3 regions of the Peribacillus sp. FSL K6-1552 genome follow, and region 1 is predicted to be linked to each of the others. Evidence: a T-box and tRNA genes for the amino acid it is inferred to sense, from the RefSeq annotation. Region 1 holds a T-box; the other regions hold tRNA genes.
What was found. A T-box is a leader RNA that pairs with one kind of tRNA and senses whether it is charged. The one in region 1 lies ahead of pheS (phenylalanine--tRNA ligase subunit alpha), so its partner is inferred to be a tRNA-Phe.
Positions count from the first base shown of each region.

Region 2: it has a tRNA-Phe gene. The T-box ahead of pheS (phenylalanine--tRNA ligase subunit alpha) is inferred to sense a tRNA for this amino acid. The anticodon was not compared.
Region 3: it has a tRNA-Phe gene. The T-box ahead of pheS (phenylalanine--tRNA ligase subunit alpha) is inferred to sense a tRNA for this amino acid. The anticodon was not compared.

Region 1 covers NZ_JBBOST010000001.1:4,300,440-4,306,670, reverse strand. The annotation lists gene NST21_RS20740 (general stress protein) at 1-276, shown strand, start outside; gene NST21_RS20735 (general stress protein) at 467-853, shown strand; gene sspI (small acid-soluble spore protein SspI) at 888-1,097, opposite strand; gene NST21_RS20725 (TrmH family RNA methyltransferase) at 1,220-1,978, shown strand; T-box leader at 2,023-2,262, shown strand; gene pheS (phenylalanine--tRNA ligase subunit alpha) at 2,322-3,362, shown strand; gene pheT (phenylalanine--tRNA ligase subunit beta) at 3,390-5,804, shown strand; gene rnhC (ribonuclease HIII) at 5,970-6,231, opposite strand, start outside.
Region 2 covers NZ_JBBOST010000001.1:784,807-791,037, reverse strand. The annotation lists gene NST21_RS03780 (hypothetical protein) at 1-342, opposite strand, end outside; gene NST21_RS03775 (hypothetical protein) at 856-1,146, shown strand; gene NST21_RS03770 (hypothetical protein) at 1,549-1,677, shown strand; gene NST21_RS03765 (hypothetical protein) at 1,752-1,955, shown strand; gene NST21_RS03760 (hypothetical protein) at 2,047-2,346, shown strand; gene NST21_RS03755 (hypothetical protein) at 2,386-2,724, opposite strand; gene NST21_RS03750 (hypothetical protein) at 3,421-3,633, opposite strand; tRNA gene NST21_RS03745 (tRNA-Leu) at 3,996-4,076, opposite strand; tRNA gene NST21_RS03740 (tRNA-Cys) at 4,085-4,158, opposite strand; tRNA gene NST21_RS03735 (tRNA-Gly) at 4,167-4,241, opposite strand; tRNA gene NST21_RS03730 (tRNA-Gln) at 4,245-4,319, opposite strand; tRNA gene NST21_RS03725 (tRNA-His) at 4,358-4,433, opposite strand; tRNA gene NST21_RS03720 (tRNA-Trp) at 4,451-4,524, opposite strand; tRNA gene NST21_RS03715 (tRNA-Tyr) at 4,535-4,618, opposite strand; tRNA gene NST21_RS03710 (tRNA-Thr) at 4,634-4,709, opposite strand; tRNA gene NST21_RS03705 (tRNA-Phe) at 4,717-4,792, opposite strand; tRNA gene NST21_RS03700 (tRNA-Asp) at 4,805-4,880, opposite strand; tRNA gene NST21_RS03695 (tRNA-Met) at 4,886-4,959, opposite strand; tRNA gene NST21_RS03690 (tRNA-Val) at 5,050-5,125, opposite strand; tRNA gene NST21_RS03685 (tRNA-Glu) at 5,140-5,214, opposite strand; tRNA gene NST21_RS03680 (tRNA-Ser) at 5,224-5,315, opposite strand; tRNA gene NST21_RS03675 (tRNA-Asn) at 5,321-5,395, opposite strand; rRNA gene rrf (5S ribosomal RNA) at 5,405-5,520, opposite strand; rRNA gene NST21_RS03665 (23S ribosomal RNA) at 5,637-6,231, opposite strand, start outside.
Region 3 covers NZ_JBBOST010000001.1:5,171,912-5,178,142, forward strand. The annotation lists gene NST21_RS24725 (1,4-dihydroxy-2-naphthoate polyprenyltransferase) at 1-274, shown strand, start outside; gene NST21_RS24730 (TraR/DksA C4-type zinc finger protein) at 420-1,169, shown strand; tRNA gene NST21_RS24735 (tRNA-Glu) at 1,210-1,281, opposite strand; tRNA gene NST21_RS24740 (tRNA-Ser) at 1,285-1,375, opposite strand; tRNA gene NST21_RS24745 (tRNA-Asn) at 1,377-1,451, opposite strand; tRNA gene NST21_RS24750 (tRNA-Ile) at 1,464-1,540, opposite strand; tRNA gene NST21_RS24755 (tRNA-Gly) at 1,547-1,620, opposite strand; tRNA gene NST21_RS24760 (tRNA-His) at 1,625-1,700, opposite strand; tRNA gene NST21_RS24765 (tRNA-Phe) at 1,718-1,793, opposite strand; tRNA gene NST21_RS24770 (tRNA-Asp) at 1,816-1,891, opposite strand; tRNA gene NST21_RS24775 (tRNA-Met) at 1,898-1,971, opposite strand; tRNA gene NST21_RS24780 (tRNA-Ser) at 2,076-2,168, opposite strand; tRNA gene NST21_RS24785 (tRNA-Ile) at 2,187-2,263, opposite strand; tRNA gene NST21_RS24790 (tRNA-Met) at 2,274-2,350, opposite strand; tRNA gene NST21_RS24795 (tRNA-Ala) at 2,378-2,453, opposite strand; tRNA gene NST21_RS24800 (tRNA-Pro) at 2,471-2,547, opposite strand; tRNA gene NST21_RS24805 (tRNA-Arg) at 2,557-2,633, opposite strand; tRNA gene NST21_RS24810 (tRNA-Leu) at 2,643-2,731, opposite strand; tRNA gene NST21_RS24815 (tRNA-Gly) at 2,744-2,818, opposite strand; tRNA gene NST21_RS24820 (tRNA-Leu) at 2,827-2,908, opposite strand; tRNA gene NST21_RS24825 (tRNA-Lys) at 2,918-2,993, opposite strand; tRNA gene NST21_RS24830 (tRNA-Thr) at 3,014-3,089, opposite strand; tRNA gene NST21_RS24835 (tRNA-Val) at 3,102-3,177, opposite strand; rRNA gene rrf (5S ribosomal RNA) at 3,190-3,305, opposite strand; rRNA gene NST21_RS24845 (23S ribosomal RNA) at 3,422-6,231, opposite strand, start outside.

The DNA of each region.
Region 1 (6,231 bases):
GAAAATCAATACCTGAACACGAATCGAGCTGAAGAAAGAGAAATAAAGGCGAACTCCACCGAAAAATATAAGGTGAAAAAGCCTGGGGATTATGAAGGAACACTAGCGAGCGACCCCAATGTAGACCCATTTTCTGCTGATACTAAAAAAGCACTGGATACAGCAGGGGCACTGGATCGGACTATGAACCCGAATGTTGAAAGTGTGCAGCAAGAAGAAAAGGATATCATGCAGGATGAATACATCAAAAATCGAATTAACACCGATAATTTATAAGACGCAAAATAACAGCCTGCGCAAGGCTGTTATTTTTTTAAGGAATGGGTGGAAATCCTTTTATGCAAAGGATTCCTTTAATGATTGGTTAGGATTTCTCATTAGACAATTTGCTTGTTTATTGATCAAGCCGCAAGGTATAATTACAAAGGAATTTATTCTAAGTAGAGTAACAAGGAGGGGGAGAAACATGGAAAAAAACGTATATGGTGTTTTTGACTCTAATCCGGAACTACTTGCTGCAATTCAAGAATTACAAGCTAAAGGCGTTACTGGCCCCCAAATGACAGTAGCAGCTAATATAAAAAATGATGTGCAGCTTGGAAATGAACATACGGATATCCTGATCATCGCCAATCAGGATAAGGAGGACACTCTTTTTTTAAGAATCTTCCACTACTTCACAGATGAAGGATCTGGAGATTTACGCAGCTTTTTCACGAAATACGGCTATTCTTATGATGAGACAAAAGCAATGCTTGAAGAAGTGAGCGCAAAAAAATTCATCTTACTGCTCGATGAAGAAGTCTCTATCGATGAACTAAAGTCAGGCTTTGATAAAGTAGTGCCGAAGTAAGCGAATACAAAAAAATAACAGCCTGCGAGGGCTGTTATTTTTTTAATCCTGATTCGAGAACAGTAATCATTTCATGTTTTTCCTGCTCAGATGAATTTTGCCAAATGACCTCGAATAATACGCCCAATCCAGGAAGCATTTTTTCCTCGCCATTCTGAATTGCATCGACAATCGTGTCTTCTAGCTGCTCTTGAGTATTCCCGGTTACGTTTTGAATGATCGCATTCCTTAGGTTTAAATTCACATTTATTCCTCCTCTTACACATAATGACTCACATTAATAGCATTTCACAAACTGGCATGCAATATGTATGTAAATTGCGTTATAATAGGACAATCAGTGTAAAGTTAAAGGAGCGTTTAACCTTGAAATATATTGAATCCGTAAAAAACCCGCAAGTGAAGCAATGGAAAAAGCTATTGACGAAGAAAGAGCGCGACAAAACAGGGAAATATTTAGTCGAAGGCTTTCACCTCGTTGAAGAAGCGTTAAAGGAAGAAATCGTCATTGAAGTGATTGTTAATGATGAAACAGAAATGCCTGCCCATTTTACACTAGAAGGCACAGAAGTCATTTATGTTAAAAATGATATTATGAAAGCGATTTGTGATACAGAGACCCCTCAGGGAATTGCAGCTGTATGTGAGCAGAAATCAATTAGTATGGCGTCCATTAATCCGGATAAACTATTGTTGATAGATGCGGTACAGGATCCAGGGAATCTCGGAACGATGATTCGGACGGCAGATGCGGCTGGAATTGATGCTGTCATTCTCGGAGAAGGTTGTGCAGATCTGTATAATCCGAAAGTGGTCCGTTCGACGCAAGGAAGCCTGTTTCATATGCCTGTCATCAAAGGAAACCTTTCTGAAATCATCGATGAATTAAAGCAAAAAGGCACACCGGTTTACGGCACAGCCCTTGAAGGAGCCTCGCCATTTGAAGAAGTGGAAAAGTCCTCTCGATTTGCTTTGCTTGTCGGTAATGAAGGACAGGGAGTAGCAAAGGGATTGCTAGAGAAAACTACGAAAAACCTCTATATTCCTATCTACGGGAAAAGCGAATCTCTTAATGTAGGGATTGCAGCTGGGATTTTAATGTACCATTTACGAAAATCAATTTGAAACGGCTGACGAATTATAATATAATAAAACAGAATTTTATAATGAAAACAACGATGACAAAGAGTAGTAACTTAAGATATCCATAACCAGGGAAAAAATGCCGTGACTGAAAGCATTTTTATGGCGCTGCTTAAGGGAATTCACCTTTCGAGTTGGCATTGGGAAGACATAGGGTCCGAAAAATGTTCCGGTGAAGAGCCGTTATTTTTATGAAGTGAGTGCGAAGTTTTTTTGCTTGTGCACTAATAAGGGTGGTACCGCGATACATAAACCTCGTCCCTTTCTGGGATTGGGGTTTTTTTGTGTTTATTTTTACAAAAGGAAAATAAAGGAGGAAGACATGATGCAGGAACGTTTACTAGAACTGCAGGAAGAAGCGTTGCAAAAAGTTGCCGCAGCTTCCGAACTAAAGGAACTGAATGAAGTCCGTGTTTCTTATTTAGGGAAAAAAGGGCCTATCACTGAGGTATTGCGTGGCATGGGTAAATTGTCAGCGGAGGAACGGCCGAAAATCGGTGCTCTTGCTAATGATGTTCGTGAAGCAATCGCTTCAAAAATTGAGGAGAAACAAAAAGCTCTTGAAACAGCTGCTGTCAATGCAAAGCTAGCAACAGAAACCATTGATGTTACACTTCCAGGACGACCGGTTAACAAGGGGAATCTTCACCCATTAACACGTGTTGTAGAAGAAATTGAAGATTTATTCATCGGTATGGGTTACACAGTTGCAGAAGGTCCAGAAGTCGAAAGCGACTACTACAATTTTGAGGCATTGAACCTGCCGAAAAGCCATCCAGCACGTGATATGCAGGACTCTTTCTACATCACAGATGAAATCCTAATGCGTACACACACTTCACCGGTACAAGCTAGAACGATGGAAAAACATAAAGGCCAAGGCCCTGTTAAAATTATTTGCCCTGGTAAAGTATATCGCCGTGATAACGATGACGCGACACACTCCCATCAATTCCAACAAATTGAAGGCCTGGTCATCGATGAAAACATCAGCATGAGCGACCTGAAAGGTACGCTTGACGTGTTTGCGAAAAAAGTATTTGGTCAAGACCGTGAAATCCGTCTTCGTCCAAGTTTCTTCCCATTTACAGAACCATCTGTTGAAGTTGATATTTCTTGTAAAATCTGCGGTGGAAAAGGCTGCAGCGTCTGTAAACAAACAGGCTGGATTGAAGTGCTGGGCGGCGGGATTGTTCACCCGAACGTACTTGAAATGGCTGGATTCGATTCGAAAAAATACTCAGGATTCGCTTTTGGAATCGGTGTGGAACGAATCGCAATGTTGAAATACGGTGTGGATGATATCCGTCACTTCTATACAAATGATGTTCGTTTCTTAAAACAATTCCATCATCACGAAGCATAAATTTTATTTTAAAAAGGAGGACCTACCATGTTTGTGTCATATAAATGGTTGCAAGATTATGTAGACCTTTCCGGCATCAATGCAACAGAGCTTGCTGACAAAATCACAAAAAGCGGTATTGAGGTTGAAGGGGTAGAAAAGAAAAGTGAAGGGCTTAAAGGAGTTGTCATCGGACATGTACTTGAACGTGAACAGCATCCAAATGCCGATAAATTGAATAAATGTCTAGTCGATATCGGGTCAGAAAATCCCGTTCAAATCGTCTGTGGTGCACCGAATGTCGATAAAGGTCAAAAAGTCGCGGTGGCTACTGTCGGCGCTGTGCTTCCGGGCAACTTCAAAATTAAGAAAGCAAAACTTCGCGGAGAAGAATCGCACGGTATGATTTGTTCGCTTCAAGAATTGGGTTTTGAATCCAAGCTTGTGTCTAAAGACTATGCAACAGGCATCTTCGTGTTTCCAAATGATGCGGAAGTAGGTAAAGATGCATTAGAAGAGCTTGGCTTAAGCGATGAAGTGCTGGAACTTGGCTTAACCCCAAACCGCTCTGACGCTTTGAGCATGCTTGGTGTTGCCTACGAAGTAGGAGCTATTCTTGGTCGGGAAGTAAAATGGCCGGTTATCGAGAATGAAGAAGCAGCTGAAAAAGCATCAGATTATATTAGTGTCAAAGTGGAAGCGAAAGCAGATAATCCATTATACATCGCTAAAATCATCAAAGATGTAAAAGTCGGTCCGTCACCGCTTTGGATGCAGACTCGCCTTATGTCTGCAGGTATTCGTCCGCATAATAACGTAGTCGATATTACGAACTACATTTTGCTTGAATATGGTCAACCGCTACATGCATTTGATTATGATCGTTTTGGTTCAAAAGAAATTGTCATTCGCAGAGCGAAAGATGCAGAAAAAGTGGTCACATTGGATGAAACGGAACGTACTTTGACACCTGAACATTTAGTAATCACCAATGGCAACGAGCCGGTTGCGATTGCTGGTGTGATGGGCGGAGCTAATTCCGAAGTGAAAAATGATACAACGAATATAATTATTGAAAGTGCTTATTTTGCCGGTACGGTTGTTCGTAAAGCTTCAAAAGACCACGGTTTACGCAGTGAAGCCAGTGCTCGTTTTGAAAAAGGAGTCGATCCAGCCCGGGTACGTGAAGCTGGAGAGCGTGCGGCTCAATTAATTGCACAGTATGCAGGCGGAACAATTCTACAAGGAACAGCAGAAGTTGACGAATTAACAATGGAACCTGCTGTAATAAGCATCACACTTGAAAAAATCAATACACTTCTTGGTACTGGCATGACGGTATCTGAAGTAGAGTCGATCTTCAAACGCCTGCAATTTGGAGTAGAGCTTGACAATGAAACGTTCACAATCACAGTTCCGACCCGCCGCGGTGACATTACGATTGAAGCGGATTTAGTTGAAGAAGCGGCACGTTTATATGGGTATGACAACATTCCCACAACTTTGCCAATCGGTTCAGCAACTCCAGGTCAATTGACGGACTATCAAATCAAACGTCGGAAAGCTCGCCGTACCCTTGAAGGAGCAGGCCTTTACCAAGCAGTGACCTATTCACTGACGAGCCAGGAAAAAGCGGCCCAATTCGCATTGGAAACTCGCGAATCCATTCGTTTGGCAATGCCAATGAGTGAAGAACGAAGCCAATTGCGTTTGAGCATCGTGCCACAATTATTAGAAGTCGTGAAATACAATAATGCTCGCCAACTTGATTCACTTGCCTTATATGAAATCGGTTCAGTATTCTTTAAGCAGGACGGACAAGAGCTTCCTGAAGAGAAAGAACATATTGCTGGGGCTATCACTGGCCTATGGGAATCCCACCTATGGCAAGGCGAAAAGAAACCCGTGGATTTCTATGTAGCTAAAGGCGTGATTGAAGCGTTATTCGATACACTAGGTTTAGCTGATCAAATCAGTTATCGCCAAGCGGAAATCAATGATATGCATCCAGGACGGACAGCTGAGGTACTGTTGAATAGTGAAGTGATTGGCTTCATCGGACAGGTGCACCCAACGGTTCAAAAAGACTTGGATATTAAAGAAACATACATTTTTGAACTTTCCTTAAAAGCATTAGCTGAAGCGGAAGTGGCGCCAATTGCCTATGAAACCATTCCGCGCTACCCATCGACCACACGCGATATTGCGCTTGTTGTTGATAAAGCAACAAAAGCTGGGGACATTCAAAGCATTATTATAGAAGCCGGTGGAAAGCTGCTGAAAGAAGTAGGCATCTTCGATTTATACGAAGGTGAAAGAATGGAGCAAGGTAAGAAATCCATCGCTTACTCACTGAAATACTTCGATCCGGAACGCACACTAACGGACGAGGATATTACAAAAGCACATGATAATGTACTTGCGGCTGTTAAAGAAAAAGCTGGCGCAGAACTACGAGGATAATTTCAAAAAGACAGCCTCCTGAATTTTGGGAAGCTGTCTTTTTATAATCAGAACTCACGAGTAAACAGAGCGAATTCACGAGTAAACAGGATGAACTCACGAGTAAACGGAGCGAACTCACGAGTAAAGCAATGAAAAATACGAGTGTAGACTCAGAATAGTTCCTTATTTATGATATTTCTGTTGATATAGTCGCTTCGCTTTTTCCGTATTGGCAAAGTGGGTTTTCGTAAATTCATTTAAAGAGTCGATTCCTTTTTCGTGAATCAATCGTGCTGCTGCTTCATCGACAGCAAAGCCGGCACCTTTAGGGATTTTGAAACCGGCTTTTTCACTCAGTAAATCAAAGCGTTTTACGAATGCATAGCGTGCCAGGATGGAAGCGGCAGCTACCCCAAGGTGAATGCCTTCCGCTTTGGTGCACAAA
Region 2 (6,231 bases), 3.5 Mb from region 1:
CCCATAATCCCAAGCATTAGTTTCTATTTCAGATTTCAGCGTTTCTTTTTCCTCTTCGTGACCATACATCATAATCCTTAAATCATGTTTGTTTTTCTTAAAATCTAAATAATAACCAATAATACGATAAAGAATAATTTTCACAAAGTCTTCCTCTGTCTCTTTAATTCTAACTTTTCCTTTATAACCGTTAACTTGAAGATAATTAAACTTTATAGTATTGGTCGATACGTTATAACTCATAGGTGCACTTAGATTATTGTCAAATTCACAAATAATATCCAAATTGTGCTCATTTAATGTGTTATTAATTATCTTTTCGATATCGCTTATATAAAGCATTTAACTGTCACTTCCCTTTTAAAGACTTACTTCATTATAGTATTAGCTTAAGTTATTCTTCCTTTATCAATATAATAAACTGTTTAGATATTAAAATCATACAGTTAAAAAACAAAGGAAATATTTACTATGTAATAATGAATTGGTGTGCAAGTCCTACGAGAAGATTGTGAATAATCCCCTACTAGACCCCCTAAAAGGGAAGAGATTGCTTTTAATTACTCTTCCAATCTTTCCTCCTTCTATTTATTTTAATTTGAAACTTTCTATCCTTGGTTGTATTTCTTCTTGATATTGTTCCACCATCATTTCAAGTGAAAGCATTGTAAATCCGGTTCTTTGCCTTTGGCAAAGGCGTCTATCGACATTTTCTAGTTACTCAATTTGAGTACAGATGTACATTCATCTGGTGAGTAAAAATGCTCAACAGATAAAGATTGACAACATTTTTATGGTGACTCATACTTGTAGTGAATAATATAACAGAATATTAAGAATATTGGAGGGGTAATTATGAATAAGATTTTCGTTCCTAACGCAATCGCTACTTTAACAAGACTTTTCTACAGTTCAACTACACTGAATGAGTATTTAGCGATGCGAACCGCTCAATTCTACATTGAAGACCTGAAGTTACTACAAGACGTGGAAGCTGTTGCCTTGGCAATTGAAGATCAAAATGCTTTCGCTTTATTGTCTAAATTTAAATTATTTGATTATAAGGCTGCTGAAGAAATTGAAATAGCACTATCCGCTTCTGGCTATACGGAAGCAGAACTCAATGCTATGAATATAGAAATCTGAAATCATCGGGCCACTACCATTAACTGGTTCTAATATCAATAATGATTTTTAGGTTACGAATAGTTTTCGTAACCTCTTGTTCCGCTAGTTCACTGAGCCTCTCAAATTGACCGCTATAATGTAGCGGTGTAAATCTGAATGAAGTAATTGTTCATGCAGGTCAAGAAGGCACTATATGCAATGTATAAGGTAGGTAAAAAGCTGATGTGTGTAATATACGCCTCAGGCCCTAACGTCAAAAAGCTAGAAACTCTAATAAAGTTACCCGCGTTGAAATAGCCTGTAATTATTACAATGATATGTAGGTGCCTCGGTAGCCACGAGGTACCTGCATATTTAATATGCACGTAAAATCCCCAAGATTATTTAAAATAATGTTGAAATGGAGGTGAATACACCGTCATGACCGAATATTATATTATGGAGAAGGTCGACCCAAAGAAGTTTGTACTCGAAGAAGTTTTAACTTCCACCGAATGTATAGAACTGCCTCTCGAATCAAGTACCAACCTTACAATTTTACCGATTTAACCTAAATGTGAATAGCATAAGAAATGAAGGTGAATAAGCTTTCAATGCACACTTGATGGAAAGTAGGAGAAGCCATGGAGAAATCGAAGAGTTTACAAGAAATCTATAATGCCAACCGACCAGAAAATAATGAGCTTTTCCGAGCGATACAACAACATCTTCAAATGAAGCATCCAGACAAGCGAATGACAGCTATGAGAACCTTGCAAATAATTGTTGCCGATAGTGTTTCATCTGGAGAGCTGCGTAACGTGGAAAGTCGGCTTTTATACAGTTGAGTTGATACGAAAAAGTTTCTTATCAACTCATCCAGTCCTGTGAGTTATGCAGTTCTGAAATTACCGAACACAGAAAGGAATAATCCCACCATTGAAAAAATTTCTAAACAAAATCAAAATAGCTGGCTCCATTTTGACCATCATACTCATGATATTCACTTTCGGAATTATACTTTTCAACAAAGCTTTCACAGAGCCAGAAGTAGATATGAAGTATTACAAGATGGGGCATGTCGAACACAGGCCAAATATTTGGGAGGGCATGAGTAAAGAAGAATACCAAAAAATAAAATATTTAGAGGAACAGAAAACATTCAATTATGATCTTTACGAACCAGAGCTGCTTGACGCAGAAGGAAATCCGATTATTGAAGAAAATGTTGAATACTAAAAAAGATGTGCCCGATTTGGACACATCTTTTTTGCTTACTTATAAATGCAATGCTCCGAAATTAGGCTTCGTTTTCTCAGTGGTAGAAATCCATTCTCCTAATTCATCGAAATATTTTTGAACTTCTTCTTTAGTTTTGGTTTCTGAAGCATCCCAAATATCTGATAAGAAATATCCTAAATCGTTTGGATATGAAATTGATTCTCCGCCAAATGCTTTTTCAATAGCAGGACTGCCGTGTTTATCGCCTTCGTCACCATGAATTTTCATAGTAATAACAGTCCATCCATTTTCTTTTTTTATAAGAGTGTAATTGTCATAATGGCCCCAACGATTGCTATGAACACGTAATTTAAAATCCTCACCGATATTATTCAAATTTTCCCCTCTCTTCCCATAATACTACAATTATATTTTACCACCAGAACGCAGTAAATGACGAACTTCACGGTATTTTAATATCATCAATTTAATATCCTTTTCTGTCATTGTTACCAATGGTCGTTTAATCGCATTAAATTGTTCTTGATAATATTTCAAAGTATGAGGACAAAGATTCCTTAATTGGCAGTCTTCAAAGAATAATTTAAACTCCAATTCATCAGATTTAACGTAAGTAGTTTTGTAACAATTCTTAATTCATCTTCCGATAGTAAATTTCTTCCTTTACTCATCGCACACTACCCCGCACAATATTTGTACATATTCTGTAGTGCGTGATAAACACAAAAAAGCTTCACACAATTAAGTGTGAAGCTTGAAGTAATAGCTTTTCTTCGCTACCGGTGGCCGGGGTCGAACCCGCACTCCAGATGAACACGATTTTGAGCCGTGCTTCGGGCAATTTCGAAATGGAATCGAACCCTTATCCGTTGATATATCGACAATATAAAGCGTGAATGACGTCACACTATTCGGTTGTATTCGTAAGATTCATTTTCAACGTGTTCACTGCTTGAACGTTTGTAAGTGCCATAAAAAACTCCCTTCCAAGTCGACTATTATGAACATCATACCTTGTCCACTTTTTTTACAGTCTACCTGAAGAGGATAACATCAAGTCGAAGTCAGACATTACCTAGGACGGAAAAATATAACAGCGTTTTCAGCCTGAGCGTTTACAAACCCATTCCTAACCATACATAATACAACATCACTTATAGGAGCACCTACCCGTAGGAACTCTCTACACGGGGATGCGCTTCCGATTATTTCAAATTTAGCAATATTCTCAAAATCATCTTCATCTCTAACTATAATGACTACATCTGGCCGTTTATTACTCATACAACCACCTCCTTTTGATGTCATAAATTAAATTATTCAGTTGTACATGAAGTTGTCGCGGCTTTTTTATTAATAAATTTTTAGGAAATATTTATCATTTTAGAGAAATGGGAGGGTCGCTAGACTCTTATCTATTAAACTACACCGTGAGGTTGCCACGGAGATCAATCGGCAGCTTCGTTCCGCTAACAGGTAACGTTAGTTCAAACAACTGCCCTTTCAGTGGGCGTTTTTTTTTGGTCGAAAATCAAAACATTCTGATTTAACATAGCCTAAATAAAAACGCACGACTAAAAATCCGTGAAAACACGAAAAAACGGCTTTCCAATTAAGGAAAACCGCTTTATATCGCCGTTCTAAGATACCGGTGGCCGGGGTCGAACCGGCACTCCAGAGGAACACGATTTTGAGTCGTGCGCGTCTGCCAATTCCGCCACACCGGCATTTTTGTTGGAGGCGGCAACCGGAATCGAACCGGTGGTAAAGGTTTTGCAGACCTCTGCCTTACCGCTTGGCTATGCCGCCAACGTTTTTGGAGCGAAAGACGGGATTCGAACCCGCGACCCCAACCTTGGCAAGGTTGTATTCTACCACTGAACTACTTTCGCGAATGGCTGGGCTAGAAGGGATCGAACCTTCGCATGACGGAATCAAAATCCGTTGCCTTACCGCTTGGCTATAGCCCATTGACGTTATATTTATTATACCATCATTTATTAAAAAATGGGGCGACTGATGGGAATCGAACCCACGAATGCCTGAACCACAATCAGGTGCGTTAACCACTTCGCCACAATCGCCATTATAAAATTAAAATTGGCAGGGGTAGTAGGACTCGAACCCACACTGGAGGTTTTGGAGACCTCTGTTCTACCTTTAAACTATACCCCTATAAATAAAATGGTGGAGGGGGGCAGATTCGAACTGCCGAACCCGAAGGAGCGGATTTACAGTCCGCCGCGTTTAGCCACTTCGCTACCCCTCCGCATATGGATGTTACTGGTGCCGGCAAGAGGACTTGAACCCCCAACCTACTGATTACAAGTCAGTTGCTCTACCAGTTGAGCTACACCGGCACTACAATGGTGGCTCAGGACGGAATCGAACCGCCGACACAAGGATTTTCAGTCCTTTGCTCTACCGACTGAGCTACTGAGCCAAACAATAAAAATGGCGGTCCCGACGGGAATCGAACCCGCGATCTCCTGCGTGACAGGCAGGCATGTTAACCGCTACACCACGGGACCATAGATTGCGGGGACAGGATTTGAACCTGCGACCTTCGGGTTATGAGCCCGACGAGCTACCGGACTGCTCCACCCCGCGACGTTAATAATGCTGCTATTGCATCAAGTTTTCGTTTTAACTGTTTCATCATATCTGATATATAGAAACAACTTGTTGCTTTTTAAAAAATGGTGGAGGATGACGGGATCGAACCGCCGACCCTCTGCTTGTAAGGCAGATGCTCTCCCAGCTGAGCTAATCCTCCATATGTTTTCGAAATGGTGACCCGTACGGGATTCGAACCCGTGTTACCGCCGTGAAAGGGCGGTGTCTTAACCGCTTGACCAACGGGCCAGTTGTAAATGGCGGAGAGCAAGGGATTTGAACCCTTGAGACAGGGTTACCCGTCTACACGATTTCCAATCGTGCTCCTTCGGCCACTCGGACAGCTCTCCAATAATGGCTCCGCAGGTAGGACTCGAACCTACGACCGTTCGGTTAACAGCCGAATGCTCTACCACTGAGCTACTGCGGAACGATATAAGCTTGGCGACGTCCTACTCTCACAGGGGGAAACCCCCAACTACCATCGGCGCTGAAGAGCTTAACTGCCGTGTTCGGAATGGGAACGGGTGTGACCTCTTCGCTATCGTCACCAAACATTATTAACATTTTTTCAAGACATATATTATTATAACGTATTTTTGAGAAAATGCAAGAAGAAATTTTCATTCCTTCAAAACTAGATAATAAGAAGGTATTTCATTTTTTAAAGCGTGGTTAAGTCCTCGATCTATTAGTATCAGTCAGCTCCACATGTCGCCACGCTTCCACCTCTGACCTATCAACCTGATCATCTTTCAGGGATCTTACTAGCTTGCGCTATGGGAAATCTCATCTCGAGGGGGGCTTCATGCTTAGATGCTTTCAGCACTTATCCCGTCCGCACGTAGCTACCCAGCTATGCCTTTGGCAAGACAACTGGTACACCAGCGGTGCGTCCATCCCGGTCCTCTCGTACTAAGGACAGCTCCTCTCAAATTTCCTGCGCCCGCGACGGATAGGGACCGAACTGTCTCACGACGTTCTGAACCCAGCTCGCGTACCGCTTTAATGGGCGAACAGCCCAACCCTTGGGACCGACTACAGCCCCAGGATGCGATGAGCCGACATCGAGGTGCCAAACCTCCCCGTCGATGTGGACTCTTGGGGGAGATAAGCCTGTTATCCCCGGGGTAGCTTTTATCCGTTGAGCGATGGCCCTTCCATGCGGAACCACCGGATCACTAAGCCCGACTTTCGTCCCTGCTCGACTTGTAGGTCTCGCAGTCAAGCTCCCTTGTGCCTTTACACTCTACGAATGATTTCCAA
Region 3 (6,231 bases), 870 kb from region 1:
TGTAGTAATGGGCAGAAAAAATGCCTTAACATTTATGGCAATTATGTTTGCCTTCTCTTACCTATGGCTAGTAGGATTAGTCCTAGCTGAAAGCGTTACAGCATGGATTTTGCTTGCCTTCCTAAGCATTCCGAAAGCCTTGGCAGCAATCAAAGGCTTCGTCGGTAAAACGTCACCTATTACGATGGTACCTGCGATGAAAGCCACGGCCCAAACGAACACCTTCTTCGGCCTGCTTATGGCCATTGGATTATTCATCAGCTATCTTATTTAATCGCTAAGGACTGAGTCGATTTTGACTCAGTCCTTTTTTGCTTCCTTCCAATTTGTTTCCCTCCCCTCCGATTCGGGTAATGGATAAGACACCCATCCAACCATTATTCAAATGAGATATAGACTTTCGAAGGAGTGAAATAAACATGGCAACCAAACAACAAACGCAACATTTAAAAAAAGAACTACTTATAGAAAAAGAAGAACTGAATAATAGGCTCAAAAATGATGAACAAACACTTCTAAATAAAAGTCAGACAGAATCTGTAGGGGAACTATCCTCCTATGACAATCATCCCGCTGACCTTGGAACTGAATTATTCGAAATGGAAAGAAACCAGGCACTAGATGAGCATGCACAATCTGAAATGGAAAAAGTCAAGAATGCATTGAATGCGATAGAAGCAGGCTTCTATGGCCATTGTAAAACCTGTGATACAGAAATCCCTTTTGAACGGCTTGAAGCCATACCTACCACTCTCTATTGTGTCGAGCACGCCCCAGAACGACCGACTACACAAGATCGACCAGTTGAAGAAGACGTACTGATTCCATCAAAGGGAAATAATTTTGAAAACCGTCATGGAAGTGAAATAGTAGATAAAGAAGATAGCTTTGGCGAAGTAGCCAAATTTGGTACATCTGAAACACCTGCGGATTACACGGGCGATCATGACAGCTATTATAATCTTTATAAAACAGAAGATGAAACCGATGGATTTTCTGAAGACTATGAAGGATTTGTAGCAAATGATATCGAAGGAAAAAAAATAAGGGGTATCCCGAATAAAAAGAAAAAGAACTATGAAGATACATTAGATGAAGAAAATGTTAAATCTCAGCTTGGAGACATTCCTTATAAACAAAAAGATAGTTATATCAATGAAGAGAAATAAATAAAAAAAAGAAGCATACAGAATGTATGCTTCTTTTTTATGACCCGTACGGGATTCGAACCCGTGTTACCGCCGTGAAAGGGCGGTGTCTTAACCGCTTGACCAACGGGCCAAATGGCGGAGAAGGAGGGATTTGAACCCTCGCGCCGCTCACGCGACCTACACCCTTAGCAGGGGCGCCTCTTCAGCCTCTTGAGTACTTCCCCATGGCTCCGCAGGTAGGACTCGAACCTACGACCGTTCGGTTAACAGCCGAATGCTCTACCACTGAGCTACTGCGGAACAATATGAATATGGTGGGCCTAAATGGACTCGAACCATCGACCTCACGCTTATCAGGCGTGCGCTCTAACCAGCTGAGCTATAGGCCCATAAATTGGAGCGGGTGAAGGGAATCGAACCCTCATCATCAGCTTGGAAGGCTGAGGTTTTACCACTAAACTACACCCGCGAAATGGGGCGACTGATGGGAATCGAACCCACGAATGCCTGAACCACAATCAGGTGCGTTAACCACTTCGCCACAATCGCCGTAATTTTTGAAATAATGGTGGCTCAGGACGGAATCGAACCGCCGACACAAGGATTTTCAGTCCTTTGCTCTACCGACTGAGCTACTGAGCCACATTTGTATTAAATTTAATAATGGCGGTCCCGACGGGAATCGAACCCGCGATCTCCTGCGTGACAGGCAGGCATGTTAACCGCTACACCACGGGACCTAATAATTGCGGGGACAGGATTTGAACCTGCGACCTTCGGGTTATGAGCCCGACGAGCTACCGGACTGCTCCACCCCGCGACGGTAATAATGAAACGATTTTGCATCAAGTTTTCGTGTAGATTGTTTCATCCGCTTCCTCTATGTAAAGGTTGTTTCAAAACAACTTGCTGCTTTTAAAGAAATGGAGGAGGTAGAGGGATTCGAACCCCCGCGGGATTTGACTCCCCTGTCGGTTTTCAAGACCGATCCCTTCAGCCGAACTTGGGTATACCTCCGTGGCTAAAAAAATTACATGGTGGACCTTGTAGGACTCGAACCTACGACCGGACGGTTATGAGCCGTCTGCTCTAACCAGCTGAGCTAAAGGTCCTTATATTTATTGGTAGCGGCGGAGGGGATCGAACCCCCGACCTCACGGGTATGAACCGTACGCTCTAGCCAGCTGAGCTACACCGCCAATATAATATAAGTTTTTGATGAAAAATGGTGGAGCCTAGCGGGATCGAACCGCTGACCTCCTGCGTGCAAGGCAGGCGCTCTCCCAGCTGAGCTAAGGCCCCATTCATTAGAAATCACGTGGTCGGGAAGACAGGATTCGAACCTGCGACCCCTTGGTCCCAAACCAAGTGCTCTACCAAGCTGAGCTACTTCCCGCAAAAAACATGGTGCGCCCGGCGGGAGTCGAACCTACAACCTTCTGATTCGTAGTCAGATGCTCTATCCAATTGAGCTACGGGCGCATATTAAGATGGTGCCGAGGACCGGAATCGAACCGGTACGGTAGTCACCTACCGCAGGATTTTAAGTCCTGTGCGTCTGCCAGTTCCGCCACCCCGGCACATACGAAAAGTGGAGCGGAAGACGGGATTCGAACCCGCGACCCCAACCTTGGCAAGGTTGTATTCTACCACTGAACTACTTCCGCATGAAAGATGCGGGTGAAGGGACTTGAACCCCCACGCCTTGCGGCGCCAGATCCTAAGTCTGGTGCGTCTGCCAATTCCGCCACACCCGCATAATATAATGGTGAGCCATGAAGGATTCGAACCTTCGACCCTCTGATTAAAAGTCAGATGCTCTACCAACTGAGCTAATGGCTCGTACGTTTAATAATAAAAGATGGTGCCGGCAAGAGGACTTGAACCCCCAACCTACTGATTACAAGTCAGTTGCTCTACCAGTTGAGCTACACCGGCAGGTGTAAAAAATGGTGGAGGATGACGGGATCGAACCGCCGACCCTCTGCTTGTAAGGCAGATGCTCTCCCAGCTGAGCTAATCCTCCATATGTGTAACTGCTTGGCGGCGTCCTACTCTCACAGGGGGAAACCCCCAACTACCATCGGCGCTGAAGAGCTTAACTGCCGTGTTCGGAATGGGAACGGGTGTGACCTCTTCGCTATCGCCACCAAACAATGTTAACATTTTTTTAAGACATATATTATTATAACGTCTTTTTGAAAAAATGCAAGAAGAAATTTTCATTCCTTCAAAACTAGATAATAAGAAGGTATTTCATTTTTTAAAGCGTGGTTAAGTCCTCGATCTATTAGTATCAGTCAGCTCCACATGTCGCCACGCTTCCACCTCTGACCTATCAACCTGATCATCTTTCAGGGATCTTACTAGCTTGCGCTATGGGAAATCTCATCTCGAGGGGGGCTTCATGCTTAGATGCTTTCAGCACTTATCCCGTCCGCACGTAGCTACCCAGCTATGCCTTTGGCAAGACAACTGGTACACCAGCGGTGCGTCCATCCCGGTCCTCTCGTACTAAGGACAGCTCCTCTCAAATTTCCTGCGCCCGCGACGGATAGGGACCGAACTGTCTCACGACGTTCTGAACCCAGCTCGCGTACCGCTTTAATGGGCGAACAGCCCAACCCTTGGGACCGACTACAGCCCCAGGATGCGATGAGCCGACATCGAGGTGCCAAACCTCCCCGTCGATGTGGACTCTTGGGGGAGATAAGCCTGTTATCCCCGGGGTAGCTTTTATCCGTTGAGCGATGGCCCTTCCATGCGGAACCACCGGATCACTAAGCCCGACTTTCGTCCCTGCTCGACTTGTAGGTCTCGCAGTCAAGCTCCCTTGTGCCTTTACACTCTACGAATGATTTCCAACCATTCTGAGGGAACCTTTGGGCGCCTCCGTTACTCTTTAGGAGGCGACCGCCCCAGTCAAACTGCCCACCTGACACTGTCTCCCACCCCGATAAGGGGCGCGGGTTAGAATTTCAATACAGCCAGGGTAGTATCCCACCAACGCCTCCACCGAAGCTAGCGCTCCGGCTTCTCAGGCTCCTACCTATCCTGTACAAGCTGTACCAAAATTCAATATCAGGCTGCAGTAAAGCTCCACGGGGTCTTTCCGTCCTGTCGCGGGTAACCTGCATCTTCACAGGTACTATAATTTCACCGAGTCTCTCGTTGAGACAGTGCCCAGATCGTTACACCTTTCGTGCGGGTCGGAACTTACCCGACAAGGAATTTCGCTACCTTAGGACCGTTATAGTTACGGCCGCCGTTTACTGGGGCTTCGGTTCAAAGCTTCGCTTGCGCTAACCTCTCCCCTTAACCTTCCAGCACCGGGCAGGTGTCAGCCCCTATACTTCGCCTTGCGGCTTCGCAGAGACCTGTGTTTTTGCTAAACAGTCGCCTGGGCCTATTCACTGCGGCTTTTCTGGGCTATTCACCCTAAAAAGCACCCCTTCTCCCGAAGTTACGGGGTCATTTTGCCGAGTTCCTTAACGAGAGTTCTCTCGCACACCTTAGGATTCTCTCCTCGCCTACCTGTGTCGGTTTGCGGTACGGGCACCTTACATCTCACTAGAGGCTTTTCTTGGCAGCGTGGAATCAGGAACTTCGGTACTATATTTCCCTCGCCATCACAGCTCCGCCTTAATGGAAACGGGATTTGCCTCGTTTCCGGCCTAACTGCTTGGACGCGCATATCCAACAGCGCGCTTACCCTATCCTTCTGCGTCCCCCCATCGTTCAAACGATGTATAGGTGGTACAGGAATATCAACCTGTTGTCCATCGCCTACGCCTTTCGGCCTCGGCTTAGGTCCCGACTAACCCTGAGCGGACGAGCCTTCCTCAGGAAACCTTAGGCATTCGGTGGAAGGGATTCTCACCCTTCTTTCGCTACTCATACCGGCATTCTCACTTCTAAGCGCTCCACCAGTCCTTCCGGTCTGACTTCAACGCCCTTAGAACGCTCTCCTACCATCGACACCATACGGTGTCAATCCACAGCTTCGGTGATACGTTTAGCCCCGGTACATTTTCGGCGCGGAGTCACTCGACCAGTGAGCTATTACGCACTCTTTAAATGATGGCTGCTTCTGAGCCAACATCCTGGTTGTCTAAGCAACTCCACATCCTTTTCCACTTAACGTATACTTTGGGACCTTAGCTGGTGGTCTGGGCTGTTTCCCTTTCGACTACGGATCTTATCACTCGCAGTCTGACTCCCAAGAATAAGTATTTGGCATTCGGAGTTTGACTGAATTCGGTAACCCGTTGGGGGCCCCTAGTCCAATCAGTGCTCTACCTCCAATACTCTCATCTTGAGGCTAGCCCTAAAGCTATTTCGGAGAGAACCAGCTATCTCCAGGTTCGATTGGAATTTCTCCGCTACCCACACCTCATCCCCGCACTTTTCAACGTGCGTGGGTTCGGGCCTCCATTCAGTGTTACCTGAACTTCACCCTGGACATGGGTAGATCACCTGGTTTCGGGTCTACGACCTCATACTCATTCGCCCTATTCAGACTCGCTTTCGCTGCGGCTCCGTCTTATCAACTTAACCTCGCATGAAATCGTAACTCGCCGGTTCATTCTACAAAAGGCACGCCATTACCCATTAACGGGCTTTGACTACTTGTAGGCACACGGTTTCAGGATCTATTTCACTCCCCTTCCGGGGTGCTTTTCACCTTTCCCTCACGGTACTGGTTCACTATCGGTCACTAGGTAGTATTTAGCCTTGGGAGATGGTCCTCCCTGCTTCCGACGGGATTTCTCGTGTCCCGCCGTACTCAGGATCCACTCAGGAGGGAACGAAGTTTCAACTACAGGGTTTTTACCTTCTTTGACGGACCTTTCCAGATCACTTCATTTACCCCGTTCCTTTGTAACTCCATGTTGAGTGTCCTACAACCCCAAGAGGCAAGCCTCTTGGTTTGGGCTAATTCCGTTTCGCTCGCCGCTACTCAGGAAATCGCATTTGCTTTCTCTTCCTCCGGGTACTTAGATGTTTCAGTTCCCCGGGTCTGCCTTCAGTACCCTATGTATTCAGGTAAAGATACTGTTCCATTACGAACAGTGGGTTT